Regions from separate parts of the Pseudomonas sp. S3_C06 genome, predicted to be linked through region 4. Evidence: predicted binding sites of a transcription regulator. Region 4 holds the regulator's gene; each other region holds the start of a gene.
What was found. The regulator FliA, encoded in region 4, starts transcription of late flagellar genes. The targets are predictions, from matches to a motif close to CTAAAGTTTNNNNNNNNNNNGCCGNTAA.

Region 1: a site for FliA is predicted at 2,907-2,934, ahead of AB4N44_RS18030 (methyl-accepting chemotaxis protein). Genes of this name have one in related genera too.
Region 2: a site for FliA is predicted at 2,916-2,943, ahead of AB4N44_RS10150 (methyl-accepting chemotaxis protein). Genes of this name have one in related genera too.
Region 3: a site for FliA is predicted at 1,926-1,953, ahead of AB4N44_RS16375 (methyl-accepting chemotaxis protein). Genes of this name have one in related genera too.

The regions. Positions count from the first base shown of each region.
Region 1 covers NZ_CP162747.1:4,024,886-4,029,515, forward strand. The annotation lists gene AB4N44_RS18015 (TonB-dependent siderophore receptor) at 1-1,154, opposite strand, end outside; partial or broken gene AB4N44_RS18020 (FecR domain-containing protein) at 1,243-2,245, opposite strand; gene AB4N44_RS18025 (sigma-70 family RNA polymerase sigma factor) at 2,245-2,745, opposite strand; gene AB4N44_RS18030 (methyl-accepting chemotaxis protein) at 3,050-4,630, shown strand, end outside.
Region 2 covers NZ_CP162747.1:2,316,060-2,320,689, forward strand. The annotation lists gene AB4N44_RS10140 (PepSY domain-containing protein) at 1-124, shown strand, start outside; gene AB4N44_RS10145 (hypothetical protein) at 622-1,068, opposite strand; gene AB4N44_RS10150 (methyl-accepting chemotaxis protein) at 1,179-2,801, opposite strand; gene AB4N44_RS10155 (transporter) at 3,079-4,101, shown strand; gene AB4N44_RS10160 (inorganic phosphate transporter) at 4,326-4,630, shown strand, end outside.
Region 3 covers NZ_CP162747.1:3,662,311-3,666,940, reverse strand. The annotation lists gene AB4N44_RS16385 (NorM family multidrug efflux MATE transporter) at 1-795, opposite strand, end outside; gene AB4N44_RS16380 (LysR substrate-binding domain-containing protein) at 955-1,875, shown strand; gene AB4N44_RS16375 (methyl-accepting chemotaxis protein) at 2,058-4,034, shown strand; gene AB4N44_RS16370 (aldose 1-epimerase family protein) at 4,254-4,630, shown strand, end outside.
Region 4 covers NZ_CP162747.1:5,707,888-5,712,517, reverse strand. The annotation lists gene AB4N44_RS25405 (chemotaxis protein CheA) at 1-970, opposite strand, end outside; gene AB4N44_RS25400 (protein phosphatase CheZ) at 1,025-1,813, opposite strand; gene AB4N44_RS25395 (chemotaxis response regulator CheY) at 1,832-2,203, opposite strand; gene fliA (RNA polymerase sigma factor FliA) at 2,370-3,110, opposite strand; gene fleN (flagellar synthesis regulator FleN) at 3,107-3,937, opposite strand; gene flhF (flagellar biosynthesis protein FlhF) at 4,054-4,630, opposite strand, start outside.

The sequences.
Region 1 (4,630 bases), 1.7 Mb from region 4:
TTGCGCTGATCAATTGTGCCGTCCGCCGGTACGCCACCGTGGTAACCGCCATCCGGATCGTGTTGCAGATAAGCCTGCAGCGTCAGTGAAGTGTCTTCACTGAAATCGATACTGAGGGTCGGTGCGAGGGCGAAGCGCTTTTCCTTGTTGTGGTCGAACTGCGTGTCGGACTGATCCGTTAAGCCGATCAGACGATAGGCAATACGCTTGTCGTCATCGACCGGGCCGCTGAAGTCAAAACCGACCCCGCGCTGGCCCTGAGTGCCGACCGTCGCTTGAACCTGATGGTAAGCCTCGTACAACGGTTTCTTGCTGGTCAGCGCCACCAGTCCGCCTGGCGAACTGCGGCCGTACAGCACCGACGACGGGCCCTTGAGAATGTCCACGCGCTCAAGGAAATACGGATCGACCTGCATGGTGCTGTAAGTGCCGCTGTCGCCCATCGACTTGAGGCCGTCGAGGTAGATGTTGTCCACCGAGCCGTCGTTGAAACCGCGCATCGCCACATAGTCATAGCGGTGAGTCGCGCCGTACGGGTTGGTCAGCACGCTTGGGGTGTAGCGCATTGTCTGCGAGACAGTCTGCGAGCCCTGGTCATCCATTTGCTCGCGAGTGACCACGGACACACTTTGCGAGGTTTCCAGTAGCGCAGTACTGGTCTTGGTGGCGATCTGGCTGTGAGTGGCGTTGTAGCCGTCCATACTGCCCAATGCGTTACCGAGGGCGAAACCTTTGATATCGGTGGTTGGCAGGGCCAGTGCTTCGGATTCAGCGAGCGGACGCAGGATGTAACTGCTGCCGTCCTGGCTGACCGCTTCCAGGCCGGAGCCGCCGAGCAAATGGCTCAGCGCCTGATCGGTCGAATAATCGCCCTGAACGCCTGGCGATTGCCGGCCTTGAGTTTGCTGCGGAGTCATCGACAACGTGATGCCGGCCTGACGGGCAAACTGATTCAGCGACTCTCCCAGCGGACCCGCGGCAATGTTGTAGCGATGGCTGACTTCACTGGCCGCCGGATTATCCGCCATGCTCAAACCGGGCATCACACTAACGCCCAGCGCCGTGGAAAAAAGCGCTGCCCGAACGGCGTGGCGCAGCAGGCCCGATTCGGCATTTAAATTCAGAGTGTTCTTACAGGTGGCGCGGACAGTCATTGTAGGTTTCCGTAGGAAGTCGCAAACGCTTGAATTGAAGTGCTTACTGACTAAGCCGGACCTGCAGCAAAAACCCGCCAAAATAATTTCAGGCGACGCGCTCCAGCGTCACCCACCAGCGCGTGCGATAGCGCAATTGCACTGGCAACGTCTGCGGCAGGATGGCCAACAGCTTGTCGGTGTCTTCCAGGCGGAATACCCCGGACAAGCGCAGATCTCGCCACCTCCGCCGCGCAGTTCAGAAAGCCCTGACGATAACGCCCGACTTCAGCGATAAAGTCGCCCAGACGCATGTTGCGCGTGACGATCAAGCCGTCGACCCAGGCGCCGGCATCCATAGCCAGCGGCGGCGCCGGGCGAACCCGATGGTGATCGATCAGATAACTTTGACCCGCCAGTGCTTGTACCGAAGTGCTGCCGGAACGGATCGCAACCTGACCATGGGTGACGCTGAGCCGAGTGCAATCCTGTTCCTGACGCAGGATGAATCGGGCGTCGAAAGGTTCGTAAGTGCCGTGACGGTTTTGTATCCGCAACGGCCGATCAGACGACGCCCCCTGATCAGCGCCGCCACAGGTGACGATGATCTCGCCGCGCGTCAGTTTGATCAGCCGCCGCTGCGCGGTGTAATCCAGATCCACTGCACTCGCGGTGTTGAGTTCGATCCGCGTGCCATCCGGCAACTGGAAGCCGCGCCGCTCGCCCGTCGCCGTAGCGTAATCGGCGCTCCACTGTTGCCATGCCGCAGTGTCCTTGGCCAGCCATGCAGCGGAGCCCGTCAGCAAAGCGCCGGACAGCAATTTCAAGGCCTGTCGCCGGCCCAAACCCTGAGCACTGTTTTCCAGAGTGTTGAACGCCACTTGCGCACCAGGCACCGCACGCAGGTTATTGCTCAATTCGGCTTGCAGCGACTGCACCCGTTGCCAGGCCAGTTCATGCTCATGATGTTCGGCGCGCCACTGTTCACACTGGCGGTTCAGGCGCGGATTGCCATGATTGTTGCGCAGGCGCAACAGCCAGTGAATGGCCTGTTTGACCACCTGCTGCTGCGGCTCGGTGCGACGGCCAAGAGAAAGATTATCCACAGGCATCAGTTTTCGTACCGCAGCACGTAGCAGTGATACAGCGCGTCGGCGATGTAACGTTCGACCGAGCGCAACGACAGGCCCATCTGTTCGGCGATCTGCTTGTGGGTCAAACCTTCGCACTGCGCCAGCAGAAACGCCTGACGCACTTTCGGCTTCAGTCCTTCAAGCATCCGCGCGATGCTTTCCAGCAATTCGATCACCAGTGCGCGGGCTTCGGCGCTTGGCGTTTCGGCTTCGGGTAGATGCGCGATGGTTTCCAGATAGGCGCGTTCGATTTCCTCGCGACGCCAATGATCAATCACCAGACCACGCGCGATGGTGCGCAGAAAGGCGCGAGGTGCTTTGAGTTCGAGGCGTTCGGTGCGTTGCAACAGGCGTACGAAAGTATCCTGGGCCAGATCCGCCGCATCCGCCGCGTTGCCCAAACGGGCGCGCAACCACGCGTTAAGCCAGCCGTGATGACTACTGTAAAGCGTCTGTACTGCAAACTCGGGTGAGGACATGAACGCGAACGTCACAAATGATAATTACTCGCATTGTCATCAAGGGTTACGAAATTTGCAACTGTCACCCGAACATCAGCACTGAAAAACATCGGGCAGAACGCTCTGGCGCGCCGTTCGGCGGGAATCCGGCAGAAATGCCATCCATTTCCCACTCAGCCCTAAGATTTCTCCGACACGTGCCGACAGACTGGTGAGACATGCGTGCACCAAAGTAGAGCGGCCAGAAGAACGCTGCCTGCGCTGTACATGGAATGTTGCATCCGGAACGCATCCCCACTTTTGGCATAAGAAGTCCCATGAAATGAATCTCAAGTTCAGCCATAAAATCCTGTTGGCCGCCTCGGGCGTCGTGGTCCTGGCGTTCGCGCTGTTCACCCTCTACAACGACTATCTGCAGCGAAACACCATTCGTCAGAACCTTCAGTCCTCCGTGCAGCAGGCCGGTGATCTGACCGCCAGCAGCGTGCAGAACTGGATGAGCGGGCGGATTCTGGTGCTGGAAAACCTCGCGCAGAACGTTGCCCATCAGGGCAAGGACGCCGACTTCCCGGGTCTGGTCGATCAACCGGCCTTCACCTCGAATTTCCAGTTCACCTACGTCGGTCAGGCCAACGGTGTGTTCACCCAGCGCCCTGACGCGAAGATGCCGGACGGCTACGACCCGCGTCAGCGCCCTTGGTACAAGCAAGCCGTTGTGGCTGACAAAACCATGCTGACGCCGCCCTACATGGCCGCTGTCGGTGGCCTGGTAGTGACCATCGCCATGCCGGTGAAAAAGAACGGCGAGCTGCTCGGCGTGGTCGGTGGTGACCTGAGCCTGGAAACCCTGGTGAAGATCATCAACTCGGTGGACTTCGGTGGCCTCGGCCACGCGTTCCTGGTCAGCGCCGACGGTCAGGTGATCGTCAGCCCGGACAAAGATCAGGTCATGAAAAACCTGAAAGACATCTACCCGAACACCAGCGTGCGCATCGAGAAGGGCAACCAGAACGTGGTGCTCAACGGCCAGGAACGCATTCTGTCGTTCACCCCGGTCAGCGATCTGCCGAATGCGCAGTGGTACATCGGTCTGTCGATTGATCGTGATAAAGCCTACGCCGCACTCAGCCAATTCCGTACTTCGGCACTGATCGCAATGTTCGTTGCGGTGGCCGCCATTGCGCTGCTGCTGAGCCTGTTGATTAACGTGTTGATGCGTCCGCTGACCACCATGGGCCGCGCGATGCAGGACATTGCTCAGGGTGAAGGCGACCTGACTCGCCGTCTGGTTGTGGAAAGCAAAGACGAGTTCGGTGAATTGGGCAGCGCGTTCAACCAGTTCGTTGAGCGGATTCACGCCTCGATTTCCGAAGTCTCCTCGGCGACTCGCCATGTGCATGACCTGTCGCAACGGGTGATGGCTTCGTCCAATGCCTCGATCGTCGGCTCTGACGAGCAAAGTGCACGCACCAACAGCGTCGCCGCGGCGATCAACGAGCTGGGTGCCGCTACGCAGGAAATTGCGCGCAACGCCGCCGATGCTTCGCAGCATGCCAGTGGTGCCAGCGAGCAGGCCGATGACGGTCGTCAGGTGGTCGAGCAGACGATTCTGGCGATGACTGAACTGTCGCAGAAGATCAGCCTGTCGTGCACCCAGATCGAAACCCTGAACGCCAGCACGGACAACATCGGCCACATCCTCGATGTGATCAAAGGCATTTCGCAGCAGACCAACCTGTTGGCGCTCAACGCCGCGATCGAAGCAGCGCGTGCCGGTGAAGCCGGACGTGGTTTTGCCGTGGTGGCGGATGAGGTGCGTAACCTCGCCCATCGCACCCAGGAATCGGCGGAAGAGATCCACAAGATGATCACTTCCCTGCAGGTCGGTTCGCGTGAAGCGGTG
Region 2 (4,630 bases), 3.3 Mb from region 4:
CCTGGATAACCACTTCAATGGTTATGAGTATGAAGTTGAGCTGAAGACGGCTGATGGTAAAGAGTTTGATGTGGACTTTGATGCGACCACTGGCAAGGTGCTGAGCAACAAGCAAGACACTTGATACCTCGTATAAAGCAAGCCGCACGATTGAGAGATCGTGCGGCTTTTTTGTGTCTGGTGTTTGGCCTGGTGATGTGTTGTCAGTGAGATTTTCTCCCCCTCACCCCAGCCCTCTCCCCCAAGGGGGCGAGGGGGAAAGGGAGCCGATCGGGGGCTATTTCAAGACCTGAGTTCGACTCGATATTTCAGGTCGGCGCAACTCAAATAATCACCCCGGTCAGTCCCCTCTCCCTCTGGGAGAGGGCTAGGGGGAAAGGGAGCCGATCGGGGGCTATTCAAGGCCTGAGTTCGACTCGATATTTCAGGTCGGCGCAACTCAAATAATCACCCCGGTCAGTCCCCTCTCCCTCTGGGAGAGGGCTAGGGGGGAAAGGGAGCCGATCGGGGGCTATTCAAGGCCTGAGTGCGCCTCGATATTTCAGGTCGGCGTAGCTCAAATAGTCACCGTGGTCAGTCCCCTCTCCCTCTGGGAGAGGGCTAGGGTGAGGGGAAAGGGCATCACGCCGAGGTGCTGACCAGCGAACCCGAGGTGCTCGAGTCGGAATCCTGCAACGCCTGCAACAATGAGGCTGTGGCGGTGGACAGGGAGGCCGAGGTGGCGGTGATCTGCGCTTGGGCGGCAGCCACCTCGGCGACCTTCGCATCAGAATTTTCCTGCTTCGCCTGGGCCGCTTGCAACGCCTGCTGCTCTTCCTGCAATTGCTTCTGCAACTCGGCAATCTGCTTGCGCAGTTCCTTCACCGAATCCGATTCTTCGCTGCTGCTGGAGCTGCTGTCACCCGCCGGAGCGGCCCCACCACCGGCGGCGACTTTACCGGTATCGGCCGTAGCGCCAGTGCTGGCGGCTGCCGTGGTCGAGGAATCGTCACCGACGTCGCTGATTGCGGTTTTGCTCGAAGGTGTGGTGACGGTCTGATTGATCGAAACAGAAGTGATGCTCACCATGGAAAGGCTCCAATGCCGGTTATAGATAACCGGTCATCGACCACGGCCGCAGGTAATTGAGATCGACTGTGTACCGACTCGGTATCCGAACCGGTACACAGTCGATGGCGTCAGGCGCTCAGGCGCGCGGTGACTTCGTTCAGTTGCCCGGACAGACCATGCAAGTTCTGGCTGGCACTTTCGGTGCGTTGCACGTTGTCGAGGTTGGTGCTGGCGATCGAAGTGATCTCGGTGAGATTGCGCGAGATGTCTTCGGCCACCGAGGTCTGCTCTTCCGCAGCAGTAGCGATCTGACGGTTCATGTCGCGGATCGCCTCCACCGCGTGAGTGATACGCTCCAGCATCGCACCAGCCTGGGTCACCTGTTCAACGCTTTCGTCACTGCGCGTCTGGCCGCTATCGATGGCTTGCGCCGCGTCCACCGCACCGGTCTGCACGCTCTGAATGATCTGGTTGATCTCGATGATCGACTCGGCGGTGCGCTGCGCGAGGTTACGCACTTCATCGGCGACCACGGCAAAACCACGCCCGGCCTCACCGGCGCGCGCCGCTTCGATCGCAGCGTTGAGCGCCAGCAGGTTGGTCTGCTCGGCGATGCCGCGAATCACTTCCAGCACTTTGCCGATGCGGCCGCTGTCGGCTTCCAGACGACGGATCACCGTGGCGGTGTTGGCAATTTCACCGCGCATCTGGGTGATCGAGTGAATAGTGCTCTGCATGACCTTTTCACCCTGTTGGGCGGACTGGTCGGCATCGTCGGCAGCACGCGCGGCATCGGCGGCGTGACGCGCCACTTCCTGCGCGGTGGCGGACATTTCGTTCATCGCCGTGGCCACCTGATCGGTGCGGTTGAACTGCTCGTTGGTGCCACCGGCCATGGTCGTGGCAATGGCGTTCAACTCGCCGCTGGCGCTGTCCAGATCACTGGCGCTGCGCTGCAGACGAGTAAAGGTGTCGGCGAGGAAATCACGCAGGGTGTTGGCCGCTGCGGCGAGGTTGCCCAGTTCATCCTGACGGTCGCTGACCACGCGTTCGGCGAGTTTGCCGCGGCTCAACTGCGTGACGTAATCAATGAGTTTGCGAATCGGCTCCACCAGGTTGCGGTTGACCAGCCACAGGCTCAACAAGCCGATCAGCAGACCCGACGCGAGCATCACCAGCAGCCCCAGCCACACGGTGCGATCAGCCTCGGCACTGATCAGCGCCGACTGCGCGGTGCCTTGCTTGCGCAACTCGGCGACCAGCTCGCTCATCTGATCGCTGGCGGCACGGTCAACGCCTTTGACCGCCGCGTCACCCACCGTCGGATCACCACCAGCAGCCACGTAGGCATCACGTCCCTTCTGATAAGCGCTACCCAACTGGCGGTGTTCTTCACGCAAACGTTCAATGCGCGATTTCAGGCTGGGCTCTATGCCTTTCTGGCTGGCCAGTTCACCAAGTATCTTCTGTACATCGCGCTGACGATCTTCGAACTGACCCCAATACTTGGCCAGATCCGCCGGTTGCTTGCCGCGCAGCAGGACGTTTTTCCACTCCTGCACCTGCACCTTGAATTGCAGGTTGGCTTCGTCGATCAGTTGCGAGGTGTGCAGGGGACCGGCGATCAATTGGCTGTAGCTTTGCACGCCGTTGGACAGGAAATGAAAACAGGCCAGCGCAATCAACAGCACCGCCAGCAGGCTGCCGCTCAGCAAGGCGAGAATTTGCGCTCTCAGGGATTTTTGCAGCATCGCAAGATACTCAAGACAGGGATGAGGCACGCCCGGTAAGGCGTGAAATTTTGCCGGACATCCATGTCGGCGAGCCTTGGCTCATGGCAAATGGCGCGCAACCTAACGCACCTGTGATCGGCGCGCCAGAGGGCTTCTTGAAGAAAATCCGACCGTCGGTAAGTCGCTGATTTGACGTCACCTTGCTGTCATATAAATGTCATGTGACATTGCGATGATGCGGCTCAGTGAACCTGCCATTTGCGCGACCGACGCACCCTCCTCGCAGCGAGCCTTCATGAACCACAGCCTCGATATCAGCCATCGCGATCCTGATCTGTTTGGCCTGCTCTACGGCTTTCGTTTCCTGCCCGGCGAACGTGGCCGCGAAGTCGACTCGGCGACAGCGTTGCGCTGTTTGCAGGACGACAACGACACGGGCGAATTCCTCTGGCTGCACCTCAATCTTGCGCATGCGGCGTGCGAACGCTGGATGAAAAGTCATCTGCAATTGCCTGAAGAGTTTTTCGAGGCGCTGCACGAAGGCTCGCGTTCGACGCGTATCGAACATGTCGATTCGGCGTTGCTGGCGGTGGTCAACGATGTGGTGTTCAACCTCAGCAGCATGGTCTCTTCGGACGTGTCGACGCTGTGGGTTTGTGTGCGCAGCAAACTGATCGTCAGTGCGCGTTTGCAACCGCTGCACTCGGTGGACAAATTGCGCTCATCGGTGAAGGCCGGCGAACGCTTTCGTTCGCCCTCGGAGTTGCTTGTGCATCTGCTGCGCGATCAAGGCGAAGTGCTGACGCAGATCGTGCGCAAGACCAGCCTGAGTGTCGATCAGGTCGAGGACGAATTGCTTTCCTCGCGACTGTCGACCAACCGCGCCGAACTGGGTGCCAACCGGCGCGTGCTGGTACGTTTGCAACGGCTGCTGGCGCTGGAACCGGGCTCGTTGTTACGCCTGCTTAATCGGCCGCCGCCATGGTTGCAGAAGGAAGACGTCAAGGAGCTGCGCAAATCCACCGAGGAGTTTGCGCTGATCATCAACGACCTCACGGCCCTCGGTGAGCGGATCAAACTGCTCCAGGAAGAGATCGCCGCCAACCTCAACGAGCAGAGCAACCGCACGTTGTTCACCCTGACCGTGGTCACGGTGCTGGCTCTGCCGATCAATATCATTGCCGGTTTTTTCGGGATGAATGTGGGCGGGGTGCCGTTGTCGCAGGATCCGGAGGGGTTCTGGATATTGGTCGCGCTGGTGGCGACGTTTACCGTGATTGCCGGGCGTTGGGCGTTTCGCAAGCGCGGAGATTACTGACGCCTGAACGCTCGTTCCCACGCTCTGCGTGGGAATGCATCAAGTGACGCTCTGCGTCACAGGGACGCGGAGCGTCCCGGGCGTCATTCCCACGCAGAGCGTGGGAACGAGCAGAAGACCGACGGTTGGGTTAATCAGCCAAACACTGACATGGCGCAGTCTCTCTGTAACATTCTGCAACGATCATGGGCGACATTCCTTCCCTCGCTCAGGATTGTCCTGCCATGGCTACTCCCTCCCTGACCGCCAGCCCCGCGTCCGCCGCCAGCGGCAGGCCAGCCCTCGACAAGAAAACCAGCCCGTTTACCTACGTGATCTTTTTCGCCGTGCTGGCGATGGGGATGCTGTTCACCGCCTACAGCCTGATGCACGACATGCACGAACTCGGCACGGTGGTCACCACCTGGACGCCGTTTCTGCTGCTCGGTGTGGCGTTGCTGATTGCCCTGGGTTTCGAGTTCGTCAACGGTTTCCACGACACCGCCAACGCCGTCGCGACGGTGATTTACACCCACTCGTTGCCGCCGAA
Region 3 (4,630 bases), 2.0 Mb from region 4:
GGTGCCCATGCACAGCGCCGCGAAGGCGAACAAGCCCACTTCCACAGCGTAGGTGCCGCCAATCGGCAGACCGAGGCGCCACAGTTCTTTCAGGTATTGCCGGTTCGGTCGCGACAGGCCCGCACGCAAAGGGTAAGCGTCATAAGCCGGATGCCGACGGATGTGCCAGGCCAATGCCAACGCCATGCAGTTGGCGACAATCGCCGTGACCAGGCCGATCCCGGTCAGACCCATTTTCGGCAGGCCGAACATGCCGGTGATCAGCGCGTAATTGAGCAGGAAGTTGGCCACCGTGCCGGCCAGGCTGATAACCATCACCGGCGTCGCCCGGCCAATCGCGCTGGTAAAACCGCGCAGGGCCATGAAGCTCAAGTAGCCGGGCAGGGCGAAGGGCAGGGCGATGAGGAATTGCCCGGCGGCGTTGACGTTGGTTTCGGTCTGGCCGAACAACAGCAACACCGGTTTCAGATTCCACAGCAACAACCCGGCGCCCAACGCCATCAGCCACGCCAGCCACAGCCCGGCCTGAGTCAGCCGTGCGGCGCCAATGATGTCGCCGGCGCCTTTGCGAATCGCCACCAGCGTGCCGACTGCCGCAATCACGCCGATGCAGAAAATCGATACGAACGAGTAAGTCGCTGCACCGAGACCGCCGCCCGCGAGCGCTTCGGGACTCAGGCGGGCCATCATTAAAGTGTCAGTCAGCACCATCAACATGTGCGCCAACTGTGAAGCAATCAACGGCCCTGCCAGCCGCAGAATGGCCCAGAGTTCGGTACGCACAGGATGCTGCATGGTCATCACCACTCGATTTTCAGAGGGAACAGAAGACCGTCGATTCTCGGCGCTTGGCAGGTTTTGCACAAAGGGATAAAAAGGATGGGTGGCATGATTAAAACTCATCTTGAGCAGTTTTCGTCAGACTGGCTGCATCCCGCTATAGGAGCTTTCTGCATGTCTCGTCGTCTTCCTCCCTTGTATGCCCTGCGCGCATTTGAAGCAGCGGCACGGCACAGTTCGTTCACCCGTGCGGCGGAAGAGTTGTCGATCACCCAGAGCGCAGTCAGTCGGCATATTCGAACCCTGGAAGATCATTTCGCTTGCCGGCTATTCCACCGCAGTGGTCGAAACCTGCAACTGACCGAGGCCGCTCGCCTGCTGTTGCCCGGCATCCGCGAAGGCTTCACGGCGCTGGAGCGGGCCTGCAATACCTTGCGCGCCGAAGACGACATTCTGCGTATGAAGGCGCCGTCGACCCTGACCATGCGCTGGCTGCTGGCACGGCTCAGTCGCTTCCGCCACTTGCAGCCGGGCAACGAAGTGCAACTGACCAGCGCCTGGATGGATGTGGATTCGGTGGACTTCAACGATGAGCCTTTTGATTGCGCTGTCCTGTTGAGTGACGGGCATTTTCCACCGGACTGGGAGGCGAGCCTGTTATTTCCCGAAGAACTGATTCCGGTGGGTGCGCCAAACCTGCTGAATGATCAGCCATGGGATTTGGCCCGGCTGGCGTCCACCGAATTGCTCCATCCAACCCCGGATCGTCGTGACTGGCGCAGTTGGCTGGAGCACATGGGGCTGTCCGATCAGGTGTCGCTCAAGGGCGGACAGGTGTTCGATACGCTTGAGTTAGGGATGATCGCCGCGGCGCGCGGTTATGGTGTGTCGATGGGCGACCTGTTGATGGTCGCCGAAGATGTGGCGCAGGGACGACTGAGTCTGCCGTGGCCGACGGCCGTCGCCAGCGGACTGAATTATTACCTGGTGTGGCCAAAGACCCGTCCGGGAGGTGAACGTTTGCGCCGCCTCAGCGACTTCCTGCAAGGCGAAGTCCGCGCCATGGAACTGCCGGCGGTTACGCGCTTGAGCTGAAACGTTCGAGCCGCCACAATGGCGGCCTTGTGCCATAACCCTGCTGCTCGCTCAAGTATTCGGCTTTACCGCCGAATACGTGCATGTGGAACCGTCGTGCCGGTATCCACGATTCACCCCCACTATTAAAAATTATCCGAGCTGCGATCAAGGAGGATCGGAAAGTTCGGCCAGGAGCTGTCATGTCTCAACCTCGCGCTCGGATCGCCTCACAGTTAGGCCTCGCCCTCGCCGTGATACTGGCGATAGTCATCAGTGGCAGTACGGTGTTCGCCCTGCGTTCGCTGGATTCCGCCAACCTCGCTACCCGTGAAGAGCATCTGGCCAGTGAGGCGCGGCTGCTGGCCGACCAACTGAGCACCTTTCACGGCACGCTGCGTGAAAGCACCCAGCGGCTCAGCGGGTTGTTCGAAAAGCGCTTCAGCGCGGGTCTGAGCATTCACCCGAGTGAACCGGTGACGGTGGCCGGCACCCAGACCCCGGGCCTGCACCTGGGCAGCGAAGTGTTGAACAACAACTTCAAGGAAGTCGACGAGTTCAAGCAGATGACCGCCGGCGTCGCCACACTGTTCGTGCGCAGCGGCGAAGACTTCGTACGGGTCAGCACCTCGCTGACCAAGCAGGACGGCACTCGCGCCATTGGCACCTTGCTTGACCACGCGCACCCGGCGTACGCGAAGTTGATGGCGGGGCAGAGCTATGTCGGCCGCGCGTTGCTGTTCGATCGTTCCTACATGACCCAATACACCCCGGTGCGCGATGGCAGCGGCAAGGTGATTGCGGTGCTGTTCGTCGGCTTCGATTACACCGATGCTCAAAACGCCCAGTTCGACAACCTCAAGCGCTTCCGCATTGGCCAGACCGGCTCGCTGGCGCTGCTCGATGAGCAGAGCAAATGGCTGGTTGCACCGGCAGGTGTGCAGGCGTTGGATCAAGCGATTCCAGTGATCAAGGATCTGGCGAAATCGCCGGGCAAAGGTCAGTTCTGGGGCGACAACTCCGAAGATTTCTACAGCGTCGCGGTGCCGTTTGATGGTGGCCCGTGGTCGGTGGTAGCAAGCATGCCGAAAGCCGAAATCCGCGCAGTGACGTGGAGCGTCGGTACGCAACTGGCGATCGGCAGTCTGTTGGCGATGCTGCTGGCGGTCGGTTCCGTGGTCTGGTTGCTGCGTAGCAAACTGGCGCCACTGAGCGATCTCGTCCGTCAGGCGGAAGCCTTGGGCGCCGGCGATCTGAGCGTGCGCCTGAACGTGTCGAGCAACGACGAAATCGGTCAGCTGTCTCGCGCGTTCAACCAGATGAGCCAAGCGCTGTCGACCATGGTCGAGCACATTCGTCGCTCCTCGGAAGAGGTCAACAGCCGTGCCCAGGCCCTGTCCGGTTTGTCCGGCGGTGCCTATGAAGGCATGGAGCAACAGTCCGGCGAAATCACCAGTATGGCCGGCGCAGTGGAAGAGTTCAGCGCGACCTCGCTGAACATTGCCGACAACATGGGCGCGACCCAGCGTCTGGCGCAGGAAAACGCCCAGCAAACCCAGATTGGCCGCAGCTCGATGGAAGAAGCGTCGTCCTCGCTGGAGCAAATCGCTGGCGCCCTGAACAGCACCGCCAGCGTGATCAACACCCTCGGTCAGCGTTCGCAGGAAATCGGCGGCATCGTCGGTGTGATCACCTCGATCGCCGAGCAGACCAACCTGTTGGCACTCAACGCTGCGATTGAAGCGGCCCGTGCCGGCGAACAAGGTCGCGGCTTTGCCGTGGTAGCCGATGAAGTGCGCAGCCTGGCCTCGCGTACCCGCCAGGCGACTGATGAAATTTCCAGCATGATCCACAGCATCCAGCAGGAAACCGGCAACGCCATCAGCACCATGGAGCAGGGCAATGTGCTGATGCAGGAAGGCTTGTCGCGCAACGCCAACGTGGCGTCGGCGCTGGCGCGTATTGACGAGCAGAGCCGTTCGGCGGGGCAGCAGTTTGCCGCGATCACCACGGCGACTCAGGAGCAGAGCAGCACTGCGACGTTGTTGAGCAGTAATTTGCAGAGCATCGCACTGGCCAACAGTGAGCAGCGTGAGGTTGTGTCGAACCTGGCTGTTACCGCCAAGGAGCTTGAGAAGCTGGCGGCGGATTTGCGTTCCGAGGTTGATCGCTTTCGTTGATGCGCCTTTGAAATAGCTTTCGCGAGCAGGCTCGCTCCCACAGTGTTCGGTGTGATTCACAGATTTTGTGAAGACCCGGATCCCGTGTGGGAGCGAGCCTGCTTGCGATTGCATCACTGAAGATCTTCGGCAGAACATGCAATCTGTCGATCTAATACACTTGCTGAAACGTTTCCGCAGCGCTATAAAAATGGCACAACTCCAATAAAGGCTGCTGCCATGACCCCGCTCAAACTCGCCGTCGCCCTCGGCGCATTCGCTGCTGCTTCCCATGCCATGGCCTGGGATTACGTCCTTCTCGATACCAACAAGCCCGCAGAAAACTGGAGCATCACCAGTGAGCAGATCGGTGTGAAAACCGACAAACCCTTCTCCGTAAGCCTGCGTACCTTGCACGGTGGGCGGCAGGAAGGCGTCAGCATTGTTGATATCGATAACGGCACGATGAAACTCTCGGTGGTGCCAACCCGAGGCATGAATGTCTTGCAAGCTTCTGTTGGCAATGTACGCATGGGTTGGGATTCGCCGGTCAAGGACGTGGTCAACCCAGCCTTCATTGAACTTAACGGACGCGGTGGGCTGGGCTGGCTGGAAGG
Region 4 (4,630 bases):
CCGGTGCCTTGGCAGCCGGTGTGGCGACGGTCGAAGCACTGCCAGCAGCGGCTGTGCCGACTTCGGTGAACTTGCCTTTGCCGTGCAATTCGTCGAGCAGCGATTCGAACTCGTGATCGCTGATCAGATCACTGCCGGCAGCGGCGGCCGCTGGAGCAGCCGGCGCCGGTGCCGAAGCAATCGCCGACTCCAGCGCATCCACGGCAAAATTGCCCTTGCCATGCAACTGATCGAGCAAAGCTTCGAATTCGTCGTCGGTGATGTCAGAGCTGTCGCCCTTGGCCGGAGCCGCAGGGGCTGCCGCCGCTGGCGCAACCGCGTCCACCGCGAACTGGCCCTTGCCGTGCAGTTGATCGAGCAACGACTCGAACTCGGCATCGGTGATTTCATCGCTCGCGGCTTCAGCGGCCGTTTGCGCAGGCGCAGCAGCGGCCGGGGCTTCAGCTTCAGCCTTGACGGCGTTCAGCGAGTCCAGCAGTTGCTCAAATTCGTTATCGGTGATGTCGCCCGACGAGTCGCCTTCGACGACCAGTTCTTCGATCATCTCGGCCACCGGCGAAGCCGGGGCTGCGTCCGTCGATTGCGGTTCGGCCAGACGCGCCAGGGCGGCCAGCAGTTCCGGGGTGGCGGCGGTGATCGGAGCACGCTCACGAACCTCAGTGAACATGCTGTTCACCGCGTCCAGTGCTTCGAGGACAACGTCCATCAGTTCTGCATCAACGCGACGCTCACCCTTGCGCAGGATGTCGAACACGTTTTCGGCGATGTGACAGCACTCCACCAGCTCATTGAGCTGAAGGAAGCCGGCGCCCCCTTTTACAGTGTGGAAACCGCGAAAAATTGCGTTGAGCAGATCTGCGTCATCCGGACGGCTTTCCAGCTCGACCAGTTGTTCGGACAGTTGCTCAAGAATCTCGCCGGCCTCAACCAGGAAATCCTGAAGGATCTCTTCATCGGCGCCGAAGCTCATTAATGGGGTGCTCCTACAGGTCTAAAAACCCAAAAAACCTAAAATTCCAAAACACTAGAATCCAAGGCTGGATAACAAATCGTCCACATCGTCCTGACCGGACACAACGTCTTCTCGTTTATCGGCATGAATCTGCGGACCTTCACCCTGCGAGAGATGTTTTTGTGGATCTTTTTCTGCAAGCATCGCGGCGCGGTCATGTTCGATGCCCGCAAAGCGGTCGACCTGACTGGCCATGAGCACGAGTTTGAGCAAATTGCTTTCGACTTCGGTGACCAGTTGGGTCACACGCTTGATCACCTGACCGGTGAGGTCCTGGTAATCCTGGGCCAGCAGGATGTCGTTGAGATTGCTCGACACCGCACGGTTGTCCGTGCTGCTGCGTGACAGAAAACCGTCGACCCGGCGCGCCAGTTCACGGAACTCTTCAGCCCCGACCTCGCGACGCATGAAGCGACCCCAATCGGCGCTCAAGGTCTGCGCTTCATCAGCCAGACTGTTGACCACCGGCGTGGCGCTTTCCACCAGATCCATGGTGCGGTTGGCCGCGGCTTCCGTCAGCTTGACCACATAGCCCAGGCGTTCGGTGGCGTCGGTGATTTGCGACACTTCCTCGGCCTGCGGCATGTTCGGGTCGATCTGGAAGTTGACGATCGCACTGTGCAGTTCACGTGTGAGCTTGCCCACTTCCTGATACAGGCCACGGTCACGGGTCTGATTGAGCTCATGGATCAGTTGCACAGCGTCGCCGAACCTGCCTTTTTCAAGGCTCTCGACCAGTTCGACCGCGTGTTTTTTCAGGGTCGACTCGAAATCGCCCTGTGAAGATTCGTTATGCTCCATAGCTCCCCCGCGCGTTCATCAGCCGATGCGTTCGAAAATCTTCTCGATTTTGTCTTTCAACGCCTGAGCCGTGAAAGGTTTGACTACATAGCCGTTTACACCGGCCTGAGCGGCTTCAATGATCTGCTCGCGCTTGGCTTCAGCCGTCACCATCAACACCGGCAAGTGCTTGAGTTTTTCATCGGCACGCACGTGACGCAGCAGGTCGATACCGGTCATGCCCGGCATGTTCCAGTCCGTTACCAGAAAGTCGATGCTGCCGCTGTTGAGCACCGGAATGGCAGTGACGCCATCGTCAGCCTCGACGGTGTTGGTGAACCCAAGATCACGCAGCAGGTTCTTGATGATCCGCCGCATCGTTGAGAAGTCATCAACGATGAGGATTTTCATGTCTTTGTTCAATTCGACCTCCAAGCAGTCTTAAACGCGCCCAGCACCTGGACGCGCCACTTCAATCAATCGGCGCAGCACTCGAAGACTGTCTGGAGCACAACAGAGCAAGACCGGTGCCGTTCACCACCGCACCAGCCTCGTTCGCAGTGTCCCCACACTGCCTTCAGCGCGCTCGCCACTCCCCCAAACGCCCCCGCAAACGGGCCGCGCACTGGCTGTGTAACTGGCTGACCCGCGATTCACTGACGCCAAGGACTTCACCGATCTCCTTGAGGTTCAGCTCTTCGTCGTAGTACAGCGCCAACACCAGTCGCTCACGCTCCGGCAAATTGGCAATCGCGTCCGCCAACGCAGCCTGGAAACGTTCATCTTCCAGATCGCGTGACGGCTCAAGATGAGCACTCGCGCCATCCTCGTGCAGCCCTTCGTGTTCGCCGTCCTGCAGCAGGTCGTCGAAACTGAACAGGCGGCTGCCCAAGGTGTCATTCAAAATCCCGTAGTAATCGTCGAGACTCAATTGGAGTTCGGCCGCAACCTCGTGATCTTTAGCATCACGGCCGGTTTTAGCTTCAATTGAGCGAATTGCGTCGCTGACCATACGGGTATTGCGGTGAACCGAGCGTGGCGCCCAGTCCCCTTTGCGCACTTCGTCGAGCATCGCGCCGCGGATTCGAATGCCCGCGTACGTTTCGAAACTGGCGCCTTTGCTGGCGTCATATTTGGTCGAGACTTCGAGCAGGCCGATCATCCCGGCCTGGATCAGGTCTTCGACCTGCACACTCGCCGGCAAGCGTGCCAGCAAGTGGTAGGCAATGCGTTTGACCAGTGGCGCGTAACGCTCGATCAGTTCGTACTGCGCGTCACGTGCCGACTTCTTGTAGTAGTTCATACCGCTTGCGGTCATAGCACGGGCCCTGCCGTTTGCTGCACGAGGCGCTCGACGAAAAACTCAAGGTGGCCACGCGGATTGGCGGGCAGCGGCCAAGTGTCGACCTTCTGCGCGATCGCCTTGAACGCCAGTGCGCACTTGGAACGCGGGAAGGCTTCGTACACCGCACGCTGCTTCTGCACCGCTTTACGCACGCTTTCGTCGTAAGGCACGGCGCCGACGTATTGTAGGGCCACGTCAAGGAAGCGATCCGTGACCTTGGTCAACTTGGCGAACAGGTTGCGCCCTTCCTGCGGGCTCTGCGCCATGTTGGCGAGGACGCGGAAGCGGTTCATGCCGTAATCGCGGTTGAGCAATTTGATCAGCGCGTAGGCGTCGGTGATCGAGGTCGGCTCGTCGCAGACCACCAGCAACACTTCCTGCGCTGCGCGTACGAAACTGACTACCGAGTCACCAATACCCGCAGCGGTGTCGATCACCAGTACGTCGAGATTGTCGCCGATGTCGCTGAACGCCTGAATCAGACCGGCATGTTGCGCCGGGCTCAGGTGCACCATGCTCTGCGTGCCGGACGCGGCCGGGACGATGCGAATGCCACCGGGGCCTTGCAACAGCACGTCGCGCAATTCGCAGCGGCCTTCGATCACGTCGGCCAATGTGCGTTTAGGGGTCAGACCCAACAAAACGTCGACGTTCGCCAGTCCCAGATCGGCGTCCAGCAGCATGACCCGACGGCCAAGCTCTGCCAGCGCCAGAGACAAGTTCACTGACACGTTAGTCTTGCCGACGCCACCTTTGCCGCCGGTCACCGCGATCACCTGTACGGGATGCATGCTGCCCATGTTATTTCTTTACCTTGTCTTGCATAGACGGAGGCCACATTACTGGCTGCGCGTTCACAACCGGAACAATGCATGGCAGACCATCGATGTAGGTACAAAAACTGTTCATGAATACCTCAGCCTACCTGCTTGGTCGGGCTGTGATAGATATCAGCGAACATGTCAGCCATGGCTTCTTCGCTGGGTTCTTCCTGCATTTGCACGCTGACGGCGCGGCTGACCAATTGATGACGGCGCGGCAGATGCAAATCATCCGGAATCCGTGGGCCATCGGTCAGGTACGCGACCGGCAATTCATGACTGATCGCCAGGCTCAACACTTCGCCAAGGCTGGCCGTTTCATCCAGTTTAGTCAGGATGCAGCCGGCAAGCCCGCAACGCTTGTAACTGTGATAAGCGGCGGTTAGAACCTGTTTCTGGCTGGTGGTTGCCAAGACCAGATAATTTTTTGAACGGATGCCACGCCCGGCCAGACTTTCGAGCTGCATGCGCAGGGCCGGATCACTGGCTTGCAGGCCGGCAGTATCGATCAATACCACGCGTTTGCGCAGCAGTGGATCCAGCGCTTGCACCAGCGATTGGCCCGGATCGACGTGAGTCACCGGCACATTGAGAATGCGGCCCAGCGTCTTCAGCTGTTCCTGCGCACCGATGCGGAAGCTGTCCATGCTCACCAGCGCGACATTCTGCGCG